2 regions of the Arthrobacter sp. BE255 genome follow, and region 2 is predicted to be linked to the other one. Evidence: predicted binding sites of a transcription regulator. Region 2 holds the regulator's gene; the other holds the start of a gene.
What was found. The regulator Rex, encoded in region 2, represses fermentation and respiration genes when NADH is low (regulators of the CRP and FNR family bind a similar motif). The targets are predictions, from matches to a motif close to CTTGTGAANNNNTTCACAAG.
Positions count from the first base shown of each region.

Region 1: J2X42_RS06420 (glyceraldehyde-3-phosphate dehydrogenase) is a predicted target of Rex. The motif match lies at 1,957-1,976, and genes of this name have one in related genera.

Region 1 is NZ_JAVDWK010000003.1:17,542-20,944, reverse strand. Features, by position in the region: gene J2X42_RS06425 (hypothetical protein) at 1-185, opposite strand, end outside; gene J2X42_RS06420 (glyceraldehyde-3-phosphate dehydrogenase) at 260-1,738, opposite strand; RNA gene rnpB (RNase P RNA component class A) at 2,006-2,397, opposite strand; gene J2X42_RS06410 (peroxide stress protein YaaA) at 2,454-3,218, shown strand; gene J2X42_RS06405 (C4-type zinc ribbon domain-containing protein) at 3,278-3,403, opposite strand, start outside.
Region 2 is NZ_JAVDWK010000007.1:56,139-59,541, reverse strand. Features, by position in the region: gene J2X42_RS13325 (hypothetical protein) at 1-781, shown strand, start outside; gene J2X42_RS13320 (redox-sensing transcriptional repressor Rex) at 868-1,626, opposite strand; gene J2X42_RS13315 (glutaredoxin family protein) at 1,717-1,971, opposite strand; gene J2X42_RS13310 (HAD-IB family hydrolase) at 2,061-2,879, shown strand; gene J2X42_RS13305 (30S ribosomal protein bS22) at 3,082-3,180, opposite strand; gene J2X42_RS13300 (helix-turn-helix domain-containing protein) at 3,332-3,403, opposite strand, start outside.

The DNA of each region.
Region 1 (3,403 bases), on a different contig from region 2:
CTCCGGAGGTCTTCCGCGGCAACCTGGAGAAGCCCTTCGAGCTGGCGCACGCGGTCCTCGCGGATGTCCCCCGCCTGATAGGCAGCCCGGGCATCCTCCAGGAGCCGGACGGCCTCCTTATGGTTGGCCTTTGCCACATCAAGGGCGTGTTCAAGGGTGGTGTCGTGGAGAGTTTCGTTGTCCATGCCACCAGTGTGGTCCCGTTTCCCGGCTGATTCCAGAGAACCAGCCGGGAAAGTGCAGGGAACCTGAGCTGGAATCAGACGGCGATGGCTGCGAGGGCTGCCGCAGGTTCCTTCGCCGGGAAGGACGGCGGGTTGACCCCTGCCATCTCTTCCATGACCCGGACCACCTGGCAGCTGTAGCCGAATTCGTTGTCGTACCAGACGTAGATGATGACGTTTTTGTCGTTGGAGATGGTGGCCAGGCCGTCCACGATGCCGGCGCGGCGTGAACCAACGAAGTCCGTGGAAACAACCTCGGGCGAGTCGATGTAGTCAATCTGCTTGCGGAGGTCCGAATGCAGGGACATCTGGCGCAGGTAATCGTTCACCTCATCCTTGGTGGTGCCGTTTTCCAGGCTGAGGTTCAGGATGGCCAGCGAGACGTCCGGCGTGGGGACGCGGATGGAACTGCCGGAAAGCTTGCCCTGAAGTTCGGGCAATGCCTTCGCCACAGCAGTGGCCGCTCCGGTTTCGGTGATGACCATGTTCAGGGCGGCGGAGCGGCCGCGGCGGTCGCCCTTGTGGAAGTTGTCGATCAGGTTCTGGTCGTTGGTGAAGGAGTGGACGGTTTCCACGTGGCCGTGGATCACGCCGAACTTGTCGTTGATGGCCTTCAGGACCGGGGTGATGGCGTTCGTGGTGCAGGACGCTGCGGACACGATCTGGTCGGTGTCCTCGATGCTGCCGTGGTTAATGCCGTGCACGATGTTCTTCAGCGCGCCCTTGCCCGGAGCGGTCAGGAGCACGCGGGCAACGCCCTTGCTCTGCAGGTGCTGGGACAGGCCTTCGGCGTCGCGCCAGCGGCCGGTGTTGTCCACTACGAGCGCGTTGTGGATACCGTAGGCGGTGTAGTCGATGGTGGCCGGGTTGTCCGAGTAGATGACCTGGACCTGGACGCCGTTGGCGGTGATGGTGTTGGCATCCTCATCCACGCGGATGGTGCCTTCGAAGGACCCGTGGACTGAGTCGCGGCGCAGGAGGCTGGCGCGCTTGGAGAGGTCCTTGTCCGAGCCGCGGCGCACAACGATGGCGCGCAGGCGCAGGCCGTGGCCGCCGCCTGCCTTTTCGATGAGGAGGCGGGCCAGGAGGCGGCCGATCCGGCCGAAGCCGTACAGCACAACGTCGGTGCTGGTGCGGTCGTCAGCGCCGCGCTTGCCCACTACCTCGGCCAGTTCGGCACGGAGGAACTCTTCCAGGGTGGCGCCGCCGCCCTCAGCCTTGAACTTCTGGTTCAGGCGGGCGATGTCGATCGCTGCCGCGCCCAGTTCCAGGCCTGCGAGCGTGTTCAGCAGCGGGGCTGTCTCCTCCAGGAGCAGCTCATCCTTGCTCATGCGGCGGGCGAACCGGTGCGCCTTCAGGATGTTCATGGTGGACTTGTTGATCAGGCTGCGGCCGTGAATGCTGGTCACCACATTGTTTTCGCGGTACAGCCGGCCGATCACCGGAATCATGGCCTCGGCGAGTGCCTCCCGGCCCATCCACGTATCAAGACAAGAATCTGACGTCTGGCTCACAGAACTACCTTCCTTGGGTCAACCACATACGTCCTCGTACGCGGAGGGCGGCCGCCGGAGGTGTTCCGGGGCGCGAGCGTCGGCGGGGATTCGGTCCACCCCGGACACCTTGGAGAAGCGCAAAGAAAAGCCACCGGCTGCGAACGCAGACCCGGCGGCAGAACTTCTACGTTCGCTCTCCATTCTAGGCCGGAGGGGGGCCCTGAACTGCCCCCGCGGGCGTGAAGTCACTCACATGCGGCTCCGGGCAGCCCGGCTGGGGTTGGTTGGATGGGTTGACCGATACGCCGGGTTCTGTGCTCCCGTGCCGTTACCAGCGCGGGAGTAGCGGCCATCCATCTACGGACGCCGTTGCCGACGCCCTCCAGCGGCCTACCCGGACACTCGGGCGGGCAGCCCTCAAACGTGTCCTGTCTGGCCTTGCTCCGGGTGGGGTTTACCTAGCCTTCCCGGTCACCCGGGAAGCTGGTGGTCTCTTACACCACCGTTTCACCCTTACCTGGTTCGTGCCGCTTTCAAAACGGCGCGATCCAGGCGGTCTGTTCTCTGTGGCACTGGCCTGCGGGTTACCCCGAGTGGGCGTTACCCACCACCCTGCCCTGCGGAGCCCGGACGTTCCTCGAGCCACTTGCGTGACGCGCGGCCGCCTGGTCAACCCATCCGGGGTCCATTCTACCGTCGGAACGGGGCCGGTAGTCGCCGGTAGGATCGTACGGTGCTGATTCTGCTTCCCCCCTCCGAAGGCAAGACCCCCGCAGTCCGTGGATCCGCCGTCGACTGGCCTTCCCTGAGCTTCCCGGCACTGAACACATACCGGGCCAAGGTCCTGGAGGCGCTGGGAACGGTGAGCGCCCACGAGGATGCCCTCGCACTGCTGGGCGTCGGGGCATCGCTGAAGGACGACGTCGAACGCAACACCCGGCTGCACGCGGAACCGGCGGCTCCTGCCCACCAGATCTATTCGGGCGTTTTGTACGACGCCCTCGGCTATAAAACGCTGACGCCGGCGCAGCGACGGAAGGCCGATGATTCGGTGCTGGTGGTGTCCGCGCTGTGGGGAGCCATCCGCTTCGCCGACCGCGTGCCCGCCTACCGGCTGTCGATGGGAACGGCACTGCCCGACGTCGGCCGCCTCGCCTCGTTCTGGAAACCGCAGCTCTCGGAAGCCCTCGCCGAGGCGTCCGCCGGGCACCTGCTGGTGGACTGCCGCTCCAGCACCTACTCCGCGGCGTGGGCCCCGCCGCCGGCGCAGACGGTGGCCGTCAACGTTTTCACGGAGGTGAACGGCGTGCGCAAGGTGGTGAGCCACTTCGCGAAGCACACCCGCGGCGAACTGGCGAGGCACCTGCTGGCCCGCCGCGGCAACGCCCCGCAGACGCCGTCGCAACTGCTGAAGGCGGCCCGCGAAAAGTGGGACGCGGAGCTCGTGGACGGTACAGCGCGGAAGCCGCACGCGCTGAACATCATCCTGCCCAACTAACTCGCATTTAACGTCGTCATTCGCACTTTTTCACGACGTTACCTGCCGCTACTTGGCTGTTAGCTGGCCGGGGCGGCCGTGTTCCACTCGGCTGAGCGGACCAGGATCGCGCCCGAATCCGGGCAGAAGACGATGTCGTCCTCGGCTGCTGCCTTGATCTCAGCCAGGTCGCCCGGGCTGAGTTT
Region 2 (3,403 bases):
CGCACCGCAGCCCACGCCCCCCGCTCCGCAGTACGGACAGAACGCCCCCCAGTACGGCCAGGTCACACCGCCCGCTCCGCAGTACGGACAGAACGCTCCGCAGTACGGCGAGAACCCGCCGTCGTTCGGCCAGAACGCCCCGCAGTACGGCGAACAGGGCTCCCCGGCGCCCCAGTACGGCCAGAACCCGCCGCCGTTCGGCCAGAACCCGCCGCAGGCCCCGGCCTACGGCCAGCAGCCGTTTGGCCAGCAGTACGGGCAGTCACCGTACGCCCAGTACCCGTCTGAGCAGCCGGCGGCATCGGGCAGCAACGGAGTCCCCCAGCTGGTCAACATTTCCTTCTGGCTGCTGGTCGCGTCCGGCGTTGTTTTTGTCATCTCCATGCTGATGGGCATTGGCCAGCTGGATGATCCGCTGATGCGGAGCACGTTTGAAGAGGCCATGCAAAGCGGCGGCGCCGCCGGCCAGGTCTCCTACGAGGACCTCAAGGGCGTCATTGCCGGCACCCTGGTGGTCTTTGCCATCATCGGGGCCGCGCTTTACGCCCTCGTGGCCCTCTTCGTCCGCAAGGGCAAGAACTGGGCACGGATCCTCGGAACCGTGTTCGCGGCGCTGTCCGTCTTCGGCCTCTTCCAGGTGCCGAACATCGGAACGCTGGGAACGCTGATGGGAATCGCAGCCATCGTTTTGCTTTACCTGCCTGCCGCAGCCCCGTACTTCCGCAAGCAGCAGCCGTTTGCCAACCCGTACGGCCAGCCTGGAAACCCTTACGGCCGCTAGCCTGAGGGCCCGCCGGAAACCATTCCGGCCCTGAACAACATCAGCAACCACACCCTGCGGGCGTGGATCCCGGAGCCGCCGGATTGCTAGGCGGTCTGGCCCGGGGTCTGCGCCCGCTGTGCGTGGTAGGCCAGGATCTGGAGTTCGGTGGCCATGTCCACCTTCCGGAGGTTGACATAGTCGGGCACCTGGAGCATCACGGGTGCAAAGCTAAGGATGCTGCGGACGCCGGCGGCGACCACGCGGTCGCACACGCCCTGCGCCACGGCGGCGGGCAGGGCCAGGACCACCATGTTGGCGCCCGTGCGCTGCAGGACGGGTTCGAGGTCGGCGGCGTCGCTGACCCGCAGCCAGCCCACTTCGTTGCCCACCACCATCTGGTCGGCATCAAATATGGCCACAACGTCGAACCCACGGGACTCGAAGCCGCCGTACCTGGCCAGCGCCTTGCCGAGGTTGCCGGCGCCGACAATGGCCACCTTCCAGTCGTGGGTGAGACCCAGCGCCGCGGCTATGTGGCGGCTGAGGTACTGGACCTCGTAGCCCACGCCCCGCGTGCCGTACGAGCCCACGTGCGAGAGGTCCTTGCGCAGCGTGGCGGAGCTGACGCCGGACGCTTCAGCCAGCGACTCGGAGGAGACCCGCTCGACGCCTTCGGCCAGCAACGTATTGAGCGCACGCAAGTAGAGGGTGAGGCGGGCTACCGCGGCCGGCGGAATCTGCTTTGCAGCGGCGGTCTTGCCATCCGCGGCGATCTTGCTGTCCTGCACGTCCGCCGCGTCCTGGCTGCCGGCCCTGTCCGGGGCACCGTGGACAGCCTGGGGAGATGAATCCAGTGAACTCACTATCCCCTCCCTTGCGTCGCGTTGTGCTTCCACTCTAGAGCCCCGCGCCTGATGCCAACAAAGCCGGTGCCATTGCCCGGAACCGATGCCCTACTGCGCCATGGCGCGCTGCAGGACGCGCTCCAGCCGGGACTCGTCGATCTTCCAGAAATCGCGCTGGATACCGTCCACCAGCACCACCGGGATCTCTTCCGCATAGCGGTCACGCAACTCGGGATCGTCGTCGACCCGCTGTTCCGTCCACCCAAGTCCCAGGGAGGCAGTCACCCGCCCGACGGCGTCGCGCGCGTCCGCGCACAGGTGACAGTCGGTTTTGGTGATGAGGACAACCTGCGGTCTTGCCATGCATTAACCGTATCGCCCTTTGGGGGCGGACAGCGCGGCGCACAGGTCCGCGACAGTTGGGGCCTCCTGCATTGGCTAGACTCGGGGACATGCCCCAGGAGAAGTACGTCGCTGTTGTCACGCAGCCGGTTGCGGCGCCGCAGACCGGCGAGGCGGCGTTCTTCGACGTGGACAACACCCTGATGAAGGGCGCCAGCCTGTTCCATGTGGCACGCAAGATGCACCAGCGCGGCGCATTTACGCTGACGCAGGCGGCAGGGTTCGCCTGGAAGCAGTTCAAGTTTGTGACACGCGGCGAGAACATGGACGACGTCCATGCGGTACGCGATTCGGCGCTGAACCTGGCCGCCGGGATTACGGTGGAAGACGTCAAGGCCCTCGGCGAGGAAGTCTACGACGAGATGATCGCGTCCAGGATCTGGCCCGGCGCCAAAGCCCTGGCACAGCAGCACCTGCGCGTGGGCCGCAGGGTCTGGCTGGTCACGGCCACCCCCATCGAAGTGGCAACCGTCATCGCTACGCGGCTCGGATTGACCGGCGCCCTGGGCACCGTGGGCGAGATAGCCGACGGGATGTACACCGGGCGGCTGGTGGGCGACATCCTGCACGGTTCGGCCAAGGCGGTGGCTGTCCAGGGCATCGCCGACGCCGAAGGTCTGGACCTCAAGCGCTGCTGGGCCTACAGCGACTCGTACAACGACATCCCGCTGCTGACCCTCGTGGGCCACCCGGTGGCCATCAACCCGGACGCCAGGCTCCGCCGGCACGCCCGCGACAACAACTGGCCTGTCTACGACTTCCGCTCCGGCCGCCGCGCCGCCACACTCGGTTTGAAGTGGGCCACGGTCGGCGGCGCCATCTACGGCCTGTGGCGGGGCTTCGCCCGCATCCGCGGCCCGCGGGCATAACCTGCCGCCACAACTGTCGCCGTCGGGGTTTCACGTAGGAGCGCATCGCCGCCGATCGCGGGACAGAGGTCGCCCAGCGACCGCCGGACCGCCTATCGGTGGTGTCTAAGCGACGGTGAAACGTCGATGGCGACCTCACCCGACAAAACAAAATGCCCGCTGCCGGGAAGGCAACGGGCATTTCACGCAGTTCGAAGTATCTCTACTTCTTATTGCGGCGCTGGTGGCGCGTCTTGCGAAGCAGCTTACGGTGCTTCTTCTTGGCCATACGCTTGCGACGCTTCTTAATAACTGAACCCACGAAAGTTCCTCACAAACTAGATGCAGTACCTGTCTGCTGGAAAGGTCCGTGGACAGAGCTACAGACTGAAACAACCGACAGATTCTTACAATGACGTAAAACGTTCCTTAACAGGGTACCGCTTATCCGGGGCACCCACTGACAGTGCGGTTCAGGCGGTCTCGGAATGGCCGTCCACAACAGCGCCCTTGAGGTACTGGTCGACGGCGCTTTCCGGCACCCG